Regions from separate parts of the Pseudoalteromonas sp. SR41-7 genome, predicted to be linked through region 1. Evidence: riboswitches for the same ligand, from Rfam matches in the RefSeq annotation. Region 1 holds a riboswitch; the other holds the start of a gene.
The links. Region 1 has a riboswitch for lysine ahead of lysC (lysine-sensitive aspartokinase 3). Riboswitches for the same ligand answer to the same signal wherever they lie in the genome.
Positions count from the first base shown of each region.

Region 2: it holds a riboswitch for lysine, as region 1 does, so the genes downstream of both, dapA (4-hydroxy-tetrahydrodipicolinate synthase) here and lysC (lysine-sensitive aspartokinase 3) in region 1, are expected to answer to the same signal.

Region 1 is NZ_JACJEF010000009.1:109,834-117,627, forward strand. Features, by position in the region: gene H5092_RS13545 (ATPase) at 1-542, opposite strand, end outside; gene H5092_RS13550 (condensin complex protein MksE) at 539-1,087, opposite strand; gene H5092_RS13555 (hypothetical protein) at 1,091-2,362, opposite strand; gene nhaD (sodium:proton antiporter NhaD) at 2,585-3,832, shown strand; lysine riboswitch at 3,934-4,106, shown strand; gene lysC (lysine-sensitive aspartokinase 3) at 4,182-5,573, shown strand; gene H5092_RS13570 (4'-phosphopantetheinyl transferase superfamily protein) at 5,620-6,378, opposite strand; gene H5092_RS13575 (sodium-dependent transporter) at 6,520-7,794, shown strand, end outside.
Region 2 is NZ_JACJEF010000010.1:48,183-55,976, reverse strand. Features, by position in the region: gene H5092_RS14150 (YdiU family protein) at 1-402, opposite strand, end outside; gene H5092_RS14145 (DNA-3-methyladenine glycosylase I) at 411-1,109, opposite strand; lysine riboswitch at 1,301-1,501, shown strand; gene dapA (4-hydroxy-tetrahydrodipicolinate synthase) at 1,692-2,576, shown strand; gene H5092_RS14135 (2,3,4,5-tetrahydropyridine-2,6-dicarboxylate N-succinyltransferase) at 2,592-3,332, shown strand; gene H5092_RS14130 (PLP-dependent decarboxylase) at 3,332-4,537, shown strand; gene H5092_RS14125 (succinylglutamate desuccinylase/aspartoacylase family protein) at 4,543-5,664, shown strand; gene H5092_RS14120 (phospholipase A) at 6,043-7,077, shown strand; gene H5092_RS14115 (bifunctional GNAT family N-acetyltransferase/hotdog fold thioesterase) at 7,150-7,794, opposite strand, start outside.

The DNA.
Region 1 (7,794 bases):
TAAATAGAAGAGTCTTGTACATTATTTAGCGGGATCATTTTTAGGTTAATGTCGCCGTCAAAAGGCGTTGCGCCGCCAGTCAACAGCGCGTTTAACTCTTGTGCTTTTAACTCAATAGGGTTGTAGTTAAGCGATTTTAAATGGTTGAACAGCTTGGTAAATTTAATAATAGTTTTACCTTGCGTATACTGCTCTAAATCAAGCTTACCTTGATAACAAAAGTACTGATGCGCGTAACCGGCAATTTTACCAAGTCCTGCAACACCTATTACTACCGAGCCATGAGGCAAGTTAGCTTCTAGTAAAATGTAGGACTGATCGGATGAAAAATAAAACTTACGGGTTTCATCTAAATCGTGTCCGTCCCATTCTGTTAAGCGCAAATCGTTAATAAGCGGAAACTGCAGGGCGTTAATAACCGAGCTTTTACCGGTGTTATTGGGCGCGCAAATAGAGCTGCTTTTATCAAGCGGGATCACACATTTTGCATAGCCTGCGGTGTTAAGTAGGGCGAGTTTGCTTAGTCCGTATAGATTTTTCATTCCTCGTCCTCTGTAATGTAGGTTTCTTCGTTTACTTCCATGAGTGCATCTATGTAGCGGTGAATTGGCGCTTGAAGCATAAAGCCGCCTTCTACTTCACGGGCTAAACCTAAGCGCACCATGCGCAGGTAAACGTCTTTACGCAAATCCGATCCCGAAAATATCTCAAGCTGATCAAACAAATGTTTGTTAATTTGCACCAGCGTTTGCATAAGCTCTAAATCGTTTACGTCGTCAAACAATGCGCGCATTGGGTCTTTACCCGTATTGGCGTAGTGCTCAATTAAAATGTAAATGGTGAGCGCGATAGCGCGAGATATTTTGCCCATATTGGGTGTGCTTTCGTCGCTACCAAAATAATAAAAGCCACGGCTATCGTGTTTTAAATCGTTACCTAGGGCGGTAAATAGGGCGGTGTAGTCTTCTATGTGTTGGTCAAGCTCTTGCCACATTACGTTGTCTTGCTCGCAAATGTGATAACCCGCTACTAATTTTTTATTAATGGCTTGTAGATGGGTTAGCTCGTCTAAGTTTATGTGTGTCATGGTTTATTTACCTGCCTTTGAATCTGGCTGAGGCTCTGAATTAAATGGATATAAAGAAAAGTGCTGACCGGCAATTTTTACGCGGGCTTTTTCATCGCTTTGAATTATTTTAATATCGCTGTCGCTGACTAATTTTTGATACAAAAATAGCATTTCGTCGGCATCGAGATCTGGATAGCTTTCATCTAAAAATTGCAGCAAGGGCTGCGGCTTTTTGCGTTTTTTATTAAAGCGCTTAGCAAAGCTGGTTTTAACATCGTTGTAGTCAGGAATATTAGGCGTAACAAATGCAGGCACGTCTTGCTGGTCAGGCAATTGGTATTCTTCGTGTTCAAATTCAACCAAGCTTGCCATGTAAGCCACAATATGGCGTTGCTGACCAAGCGAATATCGCTGCGCGTCGCTCACAAAATGTGGCTGCACAGCACTTAGCATATTGTCTACGCCATTTTTACGTACAAGCCCAAGTACTTTGGCTGCTTGGCGAGTAATTAAGTTATTACGACGTAGCTCCTCACGCAGTGGCATAAGCATATCGGCACTTTTACGTAAGCTTTCTCGGCCCATTAAATGCATTTCGAGTATACGGGTACGTAATTGCTCCAGCATACGTTTGTCGTTATACGCTTTACCTGAGCGCTCAATGTACAGTATTTGATTACTTATTTGCTCTTCAATGAGGGTAAAACATGCATGAAACTCACCACGAATATCAACCATTTCAAGCATTGGCTCTATGTATTCGTCAAAGGCTTCTATTACTGCTTTATAACGCTTTTGCAGCGATTGCACTGCATTATTTGATTTGGCTTGTTCAACAATGTTTAAAATAGCGTTTTCGTTGTGCGTATAAAGCTTCATTATTTTACGCACCCGATCATCCATAATGCGGCTGTAGCGGCGTAAGTCGTCAAAGTCTTCTATTTCGCCAGCGTTATCTAGGCGGTTACCTAAACGAGCCAGGTCCTCTACTAATACGCTAATTTCTTGTGCTAAACCTAAATGCTCTTCTTGCAGTAAAAAAGTAGCAAAATCGGCAATAGCACGATTTATTTCAAGCTGAGAGGATTTAGCCAGTGGAATTAAAATATCTTGGTTTAACAAACGATTTGTTTCTTTATAAATGCGTTCGTTTGACCACGTAGGCTGCTTTTGCTTAATCGCGTTTTGTACGTCTTTTAGACTAAAGTCAGCCATTTTAAAACGTTTAAATAATAGCTCTAATACACCCCAATGTTCGGTTATGGTGTTTAGCAGCTTTTTAGCTGGGATCATAAGGGGTTACAACATCCTAGTATTTTATTATTGAGTTCTTTTAGAAGACTCATTATTACGTATTTTTAATTAACCTTGTCTGTATATAGTATTCGTTTTTAAGACCATTTAATAATAGTTTTTGCATAGAGGCAGTGCTAAAATTCGCGCCGAAAATAGGCACATGAAATGGAATGTTATTTGTGTGTTCTTTAAAACTATATCAAAGGTTGTTTAACTACCATGGTTTCCTCGATTATTCTAACCCTGATAGCGATTGCATTTTTACTGATCGTTATAGAAGATATAATCCATGTCAATAAAGCTAAAACCACGCTGTTTTTTGGTACGCTTTGCTGGATTCTTCTTTTTATATACCCCCTACACGGGCAAAGCCCCGATACGATTCAACATCTTTTAAATGAAAATATTTTAGAAATTGCCTCATTATGGCTATTTTTAATGGCTGCAATGACCTTTGTCGCGTATTTAAATTCAAAGGGGTTTATAGAAAATATTGTGCACCGTGTTATGCCAAAAAGTATTAGCGAAAAAAAGCTCATGTTTTTGGTGGGTGGTTTTGCGTTTTTGTTTTCGTCGATTTCAGATAACGTAACAGCGACGCTTATATCGCTTGCGGTTGTTATGTCGTTAAAGCTTGAACCTAAAAAGCTCGTTAAATACGCCACGCTTATTGTGTTTGGAGTGAACTCAGGTGGGGTATCGCTAATAACAGGTGACGTAACCACACTAATGATATTTTTAGATGGCAAAGTAACCATTGCTCATTTATTACTACTTATAGCGCCAGCACTTGCAAGCGTTATGCTGCTTGCTGCGTTACTGTCTATAGGTATGAAAGGGCGTGTTGAGTTTGCTAGTGCAGGTAAAACCCGCATTGAAAAAACCGACATAACCATTGCTGTTATATTTTTATCTACCGTAGTGAGCACACTTACGTTGAGTGTAATTTACAGCGTACCGCCTTTATTAACCTTTTTGTTTGGCTTATCAGTGATGTTTTTAGTGGCGCAATTTTTAATGCGCAAAAAAGACATAAACAAAGACATAATCGATTTTGTTCGCGATATAGAATACGACACATTATTGTTTTTTGTAGGTGTACTTTTACTTGTTGGCGCACTTAAAGAAATTGGTATGTTGAGTAAATTTACCGACCTATACACGGTAATGGCACCAGAATACGCAAACTACTTAATGGGCATATTATCAGCTGGGGTCGATAACGTACCGCTTACCGCTGCATTATTAAAAGCCAATATAGTAATGAGCCAACAACATTGGTTGTCGTTTACGTATGCAACGGGTGTGGGCGGTTCAATGCTTATTATTGGTTCGGCTGCGGGCATTATTGCCATGAGTAAAGTTAAAGCGCTTACCTTTATGAGCTACTTGCGTTTATCGCTGCATTTATTAATTTGTTACACGGTTGGATATGCGGGCTCGTATTACATGGGCAGTTTTATTTAACTCATAAATTATTAAATGCTTGACAGCTAGACGTCTAAACGATAACTTTCAAAGCCCCGCTACTTAGTGGGGTTTTGTTTTATTAGCCACTGGTTAATAAAGCATTCAGAAGAGGTGCGATACTTAGGTACTTAATGTTAGGCGACGAAAGCCGATGATCATTAAGGAGGGAAGTACTCGCCGAGGAAAATAATGGTACGTCGTCATTGTTTTTCGGTTTATGGGGCTGAATCCTCAAAACTGTCACCAATATAGGTGGAGAGCTTCTGGCAGTGGACTTATCTTCAAGCATTCCTTTGCCAAGTTCTTCTTGTTTTATTGCGGTTTGGATACCGCGAAAGGAGACTAAATGACTACCCAATCAGTGCCACAAACAGTATCAGGCGCAAAATCAGATTACATCGTTGCCAAATTTGGTGGAACAAGTGTTGCAAATTTTGAAGCGATGAGTCGCTGTAGCGAAATTATTGTTGCAGATAAAAGCGTACGTATTGTTGCCGTGAGCGCCAGTGCCGGCGTAACTAATCACTTAGTTGCACTGTGTAAATCAAGCATTACTCCTAGTGAGCGCCAAGAACACATAAATGGCGTGCTTGCTATTCAACAAACTATTTTAGATGAATTATCGCTAGATGCCGATTTAGCGGTTGGCTTTAACGAAACCCTAAAAGCATTTCAAACATTGGCTCAAGAGCCACTAACAACCGATCAGCAACACGACGAGCTACTTAGCTTTGGTGAGCGTTTATCGTCGTATTTGTTTGCTCAGGTACTGCGTTTACAAGGTTTAAATGCCGATCGCTTTGATGTGCGCAAGGTGCTTAAAACCGACAGCCAATTTGGTAAAGCAACGCCCAATGTTGCAGCCACAGCGCAAGCTGCTAAAGAGCATTTAATTCCGTTATTAGACGCTCAAGTAATTGTAACTCAGGGATTTATTGGTAGTGACGAATACGGTCACACCACAACGCTAGGACGTGGTGGTTCAGACTACAGCGCTGCATTACTAGCTGAAGCGATTAACGCTAAAAGTGTGCATATTTGGACCGACGTAGTGGGCATTTTTAGCACCGACCCGCGTTTGTGCGCAAAAGCGACGCCTATTGCACGCTTAAGTTTTGACGAAGCCGCTGAAATGGCAACCTTTGGCGCAAAAGTATTACACCCAGCAACTATTCTACCAGCGAGCCGTAGCCACATTAACGTGTTTGTAGGTTCTAGCCGCGAGCCAGAGCGTGGCGGTACGTGGATTGAGCGCGAAAAATCGCAGCAACCAGGTATACGCGCAGTAACGCAACGTAAAAACCAAATATTGCTTACGCTTAAAAGCCCAGAAATGCTACTAGCAAGCGGCTTTTTAGCACGCGTATTTACACTATTAAGTGAATACAATATATCGGTAGATTTGGTAACTACATCAGAAATCAGTGTGGCTATAACGCTTGATAACGCGCAAAACGCCTCGCGCCCAGAGCTTGATCAAGAATGCCTAGATAAGCTTGCAGAGTTTTGCCATGTTTCGGTAGAAAACAACCTAACATTGGTGGCACTTATTGGCTCTGAGATTCAATTACGCCAACACGAAATGAACTTAATGAGTGTACTAAAAGACTTTAACATTCGATTAATTTGTCACGGTGCTAGTAAGCACAACCTGTGCTTTTTAGTAGAGCAAACTGAGTCAGATAACGTAGTACAGTCTATTCATAGCCGTTTATTAGAAAATGATTTTGCTGCGTAAATAACGGTTATTCAGGAGAATTACCTAGTAAAATCACTTAACAAAATTAATTAATAAAGTCATTTAATAAAAAGCATCGCCAGTCGGTGCTTTTTTTATGCACCACACTCACATCAAAACAAACATTACTGTCACTGCTATCAACTACAGTAACGCGATTACTGCAAGCACTCAGCTTTGCACTATTTAATTCGTCAAACACATTAGGGCTAAGTAATTTTGCAATAGGGCGGCTGGTGGCTTTAGCAAGTGACTCTTTTAATGTCCAAATTCTAAAAAATGTATCTGCTTGGGCTTGGGTATTAGTGGGCTTGGTGATAAGTGTAATTTCATCATTATGATAAAAATGCTTAGCAAGCTTTTCAAACGGGCGCTTTAGGCTTACTTTTTCAATATCAAAACCAAACTCACTTCTATCAAAATTTAGCGCGACCCCAACTAAACCATGCGAGTGCGAAATACAGGTATTTATAACATCACCACTCACATGTATTTGCAGCTTTGAGCTTGCTTCGTCAAATTCGGTACTCATTTTATTAAGGGGTACATGCGTATGTTGCGGCTGAGTTACTTTAATAAGGTGTTTTAACAATAACCGCGTAGCTAAATACTCTTGCTTAGCTTGTGGGCTTTTACGGCGGTTTATAATGTTTAACTCAAACGGGCTTAAGCAATCGGGCAAATTAAAGTCACTAAGCTCAAGTGTTTTAGCATTAAATAATAAAATGCTGTTACTCGCTAAAGACAAGTTTGCCAATTGAGTTGAAGTAATACTCAAGGCGTTTTTAAAATAGTGTTCAGTCATAAAAGCCCTAAAGCAAAAGAAGTCGCTGATATTGTGAGCGGTTAGCGCCACTAACAAAGGCTGGGTACAATTTTATTACTCAGCTGGCATGAAATATGGTTTAATTCACAATAATCAAAATAATAACAGATTTGTAGATGTATGGCACAAGTGCGTGATGGGTTTCAAAGCCGACTTGGTTTTGTTTTAGCCGCTGCTGGCGCAGCAGTGGGTTTGGGTAATATTTGGGGTTTTCCTACGCAAGCGGCCAACCATGGCGGCGGTGCTTTTTTACTGGTTTATTTTATTGTTATATTTTTACTTGCGCTACCTGCGCTGTATACCGAACTTTATTTAGGTCACAAAGCACAAGCTAATCCTGTAAAAGCATTGGGTGATGCATGGCAAAACACTAGCCGTAAAGTAGGTGCAGCAGCCGGTTACATAGGCCTTGCGGGCGCAGTTGTTATGCTAAGTTTTTATTCAATAGTGGCAGGGTGGATGCTCTCGTACGCTATTGAACCCATAACAACCTTTTTTGGGTTTACAGGCGCAAGCGAATTTTTACATAGCGACTCAGTGCTGCGTAATTTTGTATTTACGCCGCTTATGCTTATTTTAACCGCCAGTATTATTTTAAAAGGGGTTAAGTCGGGAATCGAAACCTGGTCGCGCCGATTAATGCCACTGTTACTTGTGCTGCTTGTTGGTTTAATTGCCTACATTGCAACACTCGATGGCGCAAGCGAAGGTTTTGCCGCGTATTTAATTCCTGATTTTAGCCAAATACTCGACCCTAATTTAATTATTGCCGCAATGGGGCAAGCGTTCTTTTCGCTCTCACTAGGTGTGGGTTGTATGATGATTTACGGCTCGTATTTACAACCAGATGCTAATTTACCAAAGCTCACCGCAGGTGTTGCATTACTTGATACTGGCGTTGCTTTTTTAGCGGGATTACTCATTATTCCTGCTATTTATGTGGCGCAGCACAACGGTGTTGAAGTATTTAGTGGCGGTAAACTGATTGGCGAAGGGCAACTTATTTTTGCTATTTTACCTGAGCTATTTAGCACCATGGGCGAAATTGGTTTATTAGTTGGTTTATTATTTTTTGTATTAATGTCTATCGCATCGGTTACGTCAACTATATCGACGACTGAAATTCCGGTAGCGTTTTTAGTCGAAAACCACAACGTTAGTCGCACCAAAGCAACATGGGCCGTTAGCGCCGTTGTACTTGTGTGTGCAAGCGCAATTATATTAAATTTTGATTGGTTATTTGGCTTAGTTATTATGCTATTTACTCAATATCAATTACCGCTTATGGGCTTGTTTTACTTTATTACAGTAGGGTGGATGTGGCAGCGTGGTAATAAATTACACCAAGCAACAACCGGCGTACATTACTGGTTTGCTCAGTATATTCGTTTTATT
Region 2 (7,794 bases), on a different contig from region 1:
ATGCATTGCTTCGCTCATTACGTATTCACGAATAGCAGGACCAAGAGCACAACGTCCATCCCCACCTCTTGAGTAAGGAGTAGCACCAGAGCCTTTTAATTGAATATCCCATAACTGGTTTTCATCATCACTAATAGCGCCCAGTAAGTGCGCTCGTCCATCGCCTAAGCGTGGTGAAAAATGTCCAAATTGGTGCCCAGAGTAACCAAGTGCTACTGCAGGAATCGCCTGTTTTTCGTTACCGCTAAAAGTGCTGGCACGCAAACCAGCCGCAACGTTAATATTAAACTCTTTTGCTAAACTCTCGTTCCACAGCAATAACTGAGGAGAGGCGACACTTGCAGGGAAATCTTCTATCGCGAAGTTTTCTGCAACATCTGTGTATCTTGGCACTAATTTCATGGTAATTCCTATTGTTGCTGACTTATACCAACACGGTTGTCACCTACGCCATAAGCAACAATTAAGCTTAACTCTTGCATACTTAAGCCGCTTTGCTTTTGCATTTCGTTAAAAAAAGCTTGGGCTGCATTTAGTGACTTTTTAGTTTGTAAGCCGCCGTCTATAATTTTATGGGCACGCAAATAATTCTCTACATCGCGTGATAGTAAAAATGTATCTTTACCAAGTGCTCGCAACGCGTAAGGCCCTGTATTTCCGCCTAAACGCGAACCATGTTTTTTTAAATACGCCCACAAACCAATAATATCGTCTGTTGGCCAATTAGCGATAAACTGACTAAAACTGCCATGTTCCCCTGCTATTTCGTGGATCATGTAAGCATTTTCGGTAATTGTTTTTACTTTTTTATAGTTACGAACAATGCGCTCATCCGTTGCTTTTTGCTCCAGCATATCGGGTGGCATCATTAATAACTTATCAACGCTAAAATCCCAAAAAACCTCTCTAAAGCCTGCCCACTTATTATTTATGACTGACCAATAAAAGCCGCTTTGAAATACTTTTCGAGTAAATTCTTCAAGCCAATCGTCGTCACTTAACGTGCTTAGTTGTTTTTTAGATAGCGGTTTTGCAAGTAATAACTTAAGCATTTTTTCAGAGCCTTTTCGCTCTACCGCTCGCTTATAAATATCGCTAAATTTTTCCATACTAATTAAATACCTCACTACTTATATTGCTAGTGTACGAGAAAAGCACCTAATACGTAACCACCCCTCTTTTCGATGAATTAATCTGTATTTAGTCGCTTGACACCTAGACGGCTAAAATGCTTTAATCGCCGTAATTACCCTATTTAAATTGCACAGGTTTGTAAGTTTTACTCTATAAACAGGTGCAAAGGGCTAGAAGAGGTGCGTTATTCAGGTAGCGTATGTTAGGAGCGCAAACTCCAGTAAGCATACGTGAGGGGAATTAACGCCGAGAAGTAACCACTTTTGCGAGGTGTTTATTTCGGGCGACTAGGTTGAACCCTAGCGACTGTCACCAATAGCTGTTTATAAAAAGCAGCTTGTTAGTTTGGTGGAGAGCTTCTGGTCTTAAATATTAAGGCCGTGCGCCCTATTATTTTAAGCCCATTCGCTCTTCGAATTATTAGTTCGAACGACGTTAATGCGGCTCCTTCCATAAAGCTTTTTAACTCTTCGAATAATACCAATTACATTAAATTAGTTATCGCTAAAATGATCACGTTTTTAATAAAATTGGTACAAATTATAAGTTCGTGAGAGATGATCAACAACTTCAATTTAAACGACTACTCACTGTGGACCGCGCTCGTTACGCCATTTGATCAACACGGCGATGTTGACTACAACACGTTAACTAAGCTGGTTAGCGATCAAGAAGCGGCACATAACGGTATTTTGCTACTTGGCAGTACGGGCGAAGGTTTAGCACTAACGCTAAAAGAGCAACAAGCCATTGTTGAGCACGTATGCCAGCTAAAACCAACAGTACCACTCATGGTAGCTGTGGGCGGTAGTAACTTAAAGCAACAAATTGAGTGGGTTAACTACTGTAATACACTCCCAATTCATAGCTTTTTACTTGGCTCACCGCTTTATGCAAAGCCTGGCGCTGTAGGTCAAACTCATTGGTTTGAAAGCCTACTAAATGCAAGCGCTCACCCATGTATGCTTTATAACGTACCAGGTCGAAGCGCTGTTAGCATCCCAGCGGCAACAATTCAAAACTTACAAAACAATAAAAACTTATGGGCGTTAAAAGAAGCGAGCGGTAGTATTGCTCAGTTTGAAGCTTACCGCCAAGCGGCGCCTAATTTAGCTATTTTTAGTGGCGACGATGCGCTAATGCCTTATTTTTCTCAAGCTGGCGCAAGAGGTTTGGTGTCGGTAGCTGCAAACGCATGGCCTGAACAAACTCACGAGTTTGTTAAGCGCAGTTTAAGTGGTCAACACCCTAATTTATTTGCCCAGTGGTCAAGCGCTATTAATAGCCTATTTGCTGTCGCAAACCCTATTCCCGTAAAGGTACTGATGCATTTGCAAGGCCGCTTAAGCAGCCCGCAACTTCGTCCACCTTTAACACATCTTGAGTTAACTCAAACCGATTGCATTACAACTGCAAACAACACCATTTTATCTTGGCATTAAATACAGGTTTTTATAATGAGCTGGTTAGAACTATTAAATAATTTAGAATCGGGCGCAGTACGCGCTGCATCACAAAACGAAAGCGGCCAATGGCAAGCTAACGTAGAAGTAAAGCAAGGCATTTTAGAAGCCTTTAAAAATGGCACTAATACTGAATTTGCAGGCGGCTTTGTTGATAAACATAACCTAGCTCCGCAAGAATTTAGTACTGATGATGGCGTCCGTATGGTACCAGGTGGCTCAAGTGTTCGCCGTGGTGCTTATGTTGCTAAAGGCACGATTATTATGCCACCAGCGTATGTAAACATTGGCGCATATATCGACGAAGGCACAATGGTAGATAGCCACGCATTGGTGGGTTCTTGTGCACAAGTAGGTAAAAACGTACATTTAAGTGCTGCAGTTCAGCTTGGTGGTGTACTTGAGCCAATTGGTGCAAGCCCAGTAGTGGTTGAAGATGACGCATTTATTGGTGCAGGCTGTATTATTGTTGAAGGCGTAGTCATTAAAAAAGGCGCAGTACTTGCCCCTGGCGTGCGTTTATCAGCAACTATTCCAGTATACGACTGCGTAAACGAGCGCCAACTAGATAAAGGCGAGCCAATCCCAGAGTACGCGATTGTAATACCGGGCTCTCGCCCTGCATCAAACGAATGGGCGCGCGAGCAAGGCCTAAGCATGTCGTGTGCGTTAATAGTTAAATACCGCGACGAGAAAAGCGATGCATCGTTATTGCTTGAAGAGGTTTTACGATAATGAGCTTTTTGAGCACGCCTATCAAAACCGCTGTAAATACGATTACACAACAACTTGATACACCTTTTTTTGTTTACGACCTAGATCAACTAAACACGCATCTTGCGCGTTTAGTTGCGCAAACCGATGTAAAACTGTGGTACGCGGTAAAAGCAAACCCACTGTCTAAAATTATTCAAAGCTTAGACAGTGCTGGCTTTAATTTTGACGTAGCAAGTAAAGGTGAGCTTGAGCAAGTACTAGCACAAGGTATTAGCTCGCAGCGCGTGCTCAACACAGGGCCTGCAAAAAGCCCTAAACAAATAAAACACTTTATTGAGCGCGGCATGCGTATATTCGTAGCAGAAAGCCTCAATCAAGTACGTTGGTTAAACCAACAAGCGCAACTACAAAACACGCAGTTACAAGTATTACTGCGTGTACAATTACGTTGGCCTGAAGGTGAAAAAAACCCACTGGGCGGCGACAGCCTTACGCCGTTTGGTTTGGGTTGTAATGAATGGCAAGCACTCAATGTAGCTGACTACCCTGCGCTTAAATTTGACGGCTTGCATATCTTTCAGTGGGGCAACATGCTTAGCACGCAAAAACTAAGCGACTTGTGGTCACAAATGATTGCACCTCTTAGCCAACTTGCCAGCGATTTAAATATTAGCCTTAAAATTTTAGATTTAGGTGGCGGTTTAGGTATTCCTTATACACAAAACGAAGCAACACTTGATTGGGATGACTTGATTGCTGCGCTCGCTAAAATTAAAAATGATGCGGGTGTAGAAGAGCTATGGATGGAACTTGGTCGCTATGCCGTTGGCGAATGCGGTCATTACGCAAACCCAGTAGTAGAGCGCAAACAAAACTACAATCAAGAACAAGTAATTTTAAGCGGCGGTATAAATCACTTATTACGCCCTGCTGTTACCAGCCAGGACTTTCCTGCTGCATTACTGCGTGAATCCAATGCTAAAACTCAAGCGGTCACTTTATATGGCCCACTTTGTACAGCGCTTGATTGCTTGGGTGAACATAACTTACCAAGCGATTTAAATGAGCACGACTGGCTAGTGTTTAGCCAATGCGGTGCTTACGGTTTTACCGAAAGTATGCCGTATTTTTTATGCCATGAGCTAGCTGCTGAGTACACATTGCAAAACGGTACACTTACCTGTGTTCGCCAAGCCGAAAATGCCAGCCATTATTTAAGGTAACAAGTATGAGTAATACAACACACATTAGCCAAGAGAACATTGTAGTAGGGGAAGTTGCAAACGGCTTACCACTTACAATTCCTGTGTATCGTTTAAAAGGTGATGGCACAGGGCCAAGTGTTTACATTCAGGCCAATATGCATGGCGCTGAAGTGCAAGGTAACGCAGTTATTTTTCAGCTGCTTGAGCAATTAAAACACCTTAACCTTAATGGCGATATTACCCTTGTACCTTATGCAAATCCGATTGGCTGTAATCAAAAATCTGGCGAGTTTACCCTTGGCAGGTTCGATCCGATTACGGGCACTAATTGGAATCGCATGTATCACTACAATAAAAATTTAGTGGCACAGTTTGCACAAAATCATACTCAGTATGACGACGCTACATTAAAAAGTAACTTCAAACAGGCACTTATTGACGAAGTAGATAGCAAACTTTACGGCCCTGCTTATTTACTCAATACGGGTAAACGCATTGCGCTTAACTTACAAAAGCTCGCTCATCAGGCTGATATAGTACTCGATTTACACACAGGCCCTATTTCAAGCAAGCATCTGTACTGCCCAACCTATGCAACCGACAGCGCACGTTACTTTAATATTGAACATGTATTGCTTATTCCTAGTGATTTTGACGGCGCTATGGATGAAGCTAACTTTTGCCCATGGTGGCATTTAAGTGATGCGCTTAGCGGACAAGGTCGCGAATTATCAATAGCTGTAGAAGCATTTACTGTAGAGCTAGGCAGCCAAGAAAAAATAGACTTAAAAGAAGCATTAAACGATGCAAACAGCATTTTAAGTTACTTAAATCACAAAGGCGTATTACAAAACGCACCGCATACGCCAGTTAATATGACTCGTTATGCATGTAATTTAGATGACTACTTTGCTTATTACGCCCCTATTGGCGGCATGGTTGAATACTTAGCCCCACTTGGCGGGCACATTAAAGCTGGTGAGCCTATTGCCAATATTTTACGCATGGAGCGCTACTTAAGTGAGCAACCATTGCAAACACTTACTCTTGATTGCGATGCAATTGCTATTTTGCACTTTGCCTCAGCGAGTGTTAATCAAGGTACCGAGCTTTATAAGTTTTTTACTAACATATTTGAGCTTTAGCTCACCCTTCTCATTGCGTGAGAGTAATACCAATTGCATTAAATTAGTGATCTATTATAGCGATAAGGAAATAGCTTAATAACAAGGCTAAAATTATGGTACATAGTTGTTCTACATAAATAATTTTTAACGTAGTTAGTGAGTTATTTAATACGCTAGAATGATCATGTTTTTAATAAAATTGGTATAAATTAACTAAAATAGTTAATTTGCATTAGAAAAGCGGCTTAGGCCGCTTTTCTTTTGATCTATACTTACTTTGTATACGTATAGACCCTGTTATAAATGCAAATTCAGTAAAAGTTCACCGTTACATATGTAAAAAGACGTTATAATTAAATTAACGCATACAACAACCCAAACTCACAAGGAATTACAATGAGCTGGCGCCACTGGATAACTCTTTCTGCTTTAATTAGTACCGCTACCTTCGCACAAGAAGAAGTTGCTACAAACGAGCAAGATAACGACATTGAGCTTGTAAAACAGTGTATTTTAAATGAGGTAATTGGCGGAGATGGTAAACAGACATTAGACGATCTTCGTAAAAAGTGTTCAGCTCTTGAAGAAAATAAACAACTTACCGCGCTTGATAAACGCCAAGCCCGTGAAGAAGTAGGTAAAAAAAATAGAAATGTAATTACGCCACATAAGCGTAACTATATTTTACCGCTTTCGTACATATCACACCCAAACGATCGCCCTTTTGATGGTTTTGATGCACTAACAGATGATAGCGACGGCGAACCGCTCGACAACCTAGAAGCAAAATATCAGCTATCGATAAAAGTGCCTCTTTACGATGATTTTTCGGATAAAGACCAAGCCATATTTTTTGGCTTTACACTGCAATCATATTGGCAGATTTATAACTCAGAAATTTCGTCTCCATTTCGTGAAACAAACTACGAACCAGAGATATTTTGGATTAATTACCTCGACCCAGAAAACGTATTATGGGGCGACGAAATGGCAATCGCATTAGGTATCTCGCATCAGTCAAATGGTCGAAGCCAACCAAACTCACGTTCGTGGAACCGTATTTATGCAGACTTTATTTGGGAAAATAGAGGCTTTGTTTTTAGCTTTAAACCTTGGTACCGAATAGCTGAGGACGAAAAAGAAGATATTTTAGAAGCCAATGGCGACGACAACCCAGACATATACAAATACATGGGTTACTTTGAATTTAGCGGCGCGTATCGTTTTCATGACCATGAATTTAGCTTTATGACGCGTAACAATTTAAATTCAGATAATCGTGGTGCAATTCAGCTCGACTGGTCATTTCCGTTATGGGGTCGCGTTCGTGGTTATGCACAATACTTTAACGGTTATGGCGAAAGCTTAATTGATTACAATGCGGATGTAGAACGTATTGGTGTCGGTATATTATTAACCGATTTGCTGTAATACTTCCCTAAGTTTTACGCACAAAAAAGCCAAGTATTGCTTGGCTTTTTTGTGTTTTGAACAGCTAAACAGTTATTTTTTTACTACAAACTGCCCTTCAAATTCTGCAACCACGTTATCACCATCGTAAATAGTTACTGGCACTACGTAACATGCTTTACCATCGGTTTCTAAATCGCTTAACTTGCCCTTACAGGTTTGTATATCAACACAACCACGTGGGTCGGTAGTAAGTGGTTTTAAGTACTTAATGTTAGCATCGGCTAATACAATATTACCTTCAAGCCCAGCTTCTTTAAGTGCTAAGTACGTAGCGCCCCAACCTGTTAGCGTGGCCAAGCTATAAATAGAACCTGCAAACATAGTGTTATGTAGGTTTAAGTTAGCGTCTAGGTCGGCGCTGGTTGTAAATTGCCAATCGGTATAGCTTTCTACCTTAATACCCATCGCGTCACTAATTGGAATAGACTCACGCCACGTATTTTGTAGTACTTGCGTCCAATTAGGGTGACGAAACCAACCTGGCTCAGACGGTTTTTGCTTTACCATTTTAAAGTGTTGAACATCGCCATACGCTAAGTGCGCTTTTTCTTTTAATTCGTAACCGTGGCGTTTATAAAATTCAAGCGCTCGTTCGCGTGCAAACAATACAAGCTCGCCTGCGTTTTGAACCCATGCAATTTTTTCAAGCTCGTGCAGTAAGCGACTACCAATATG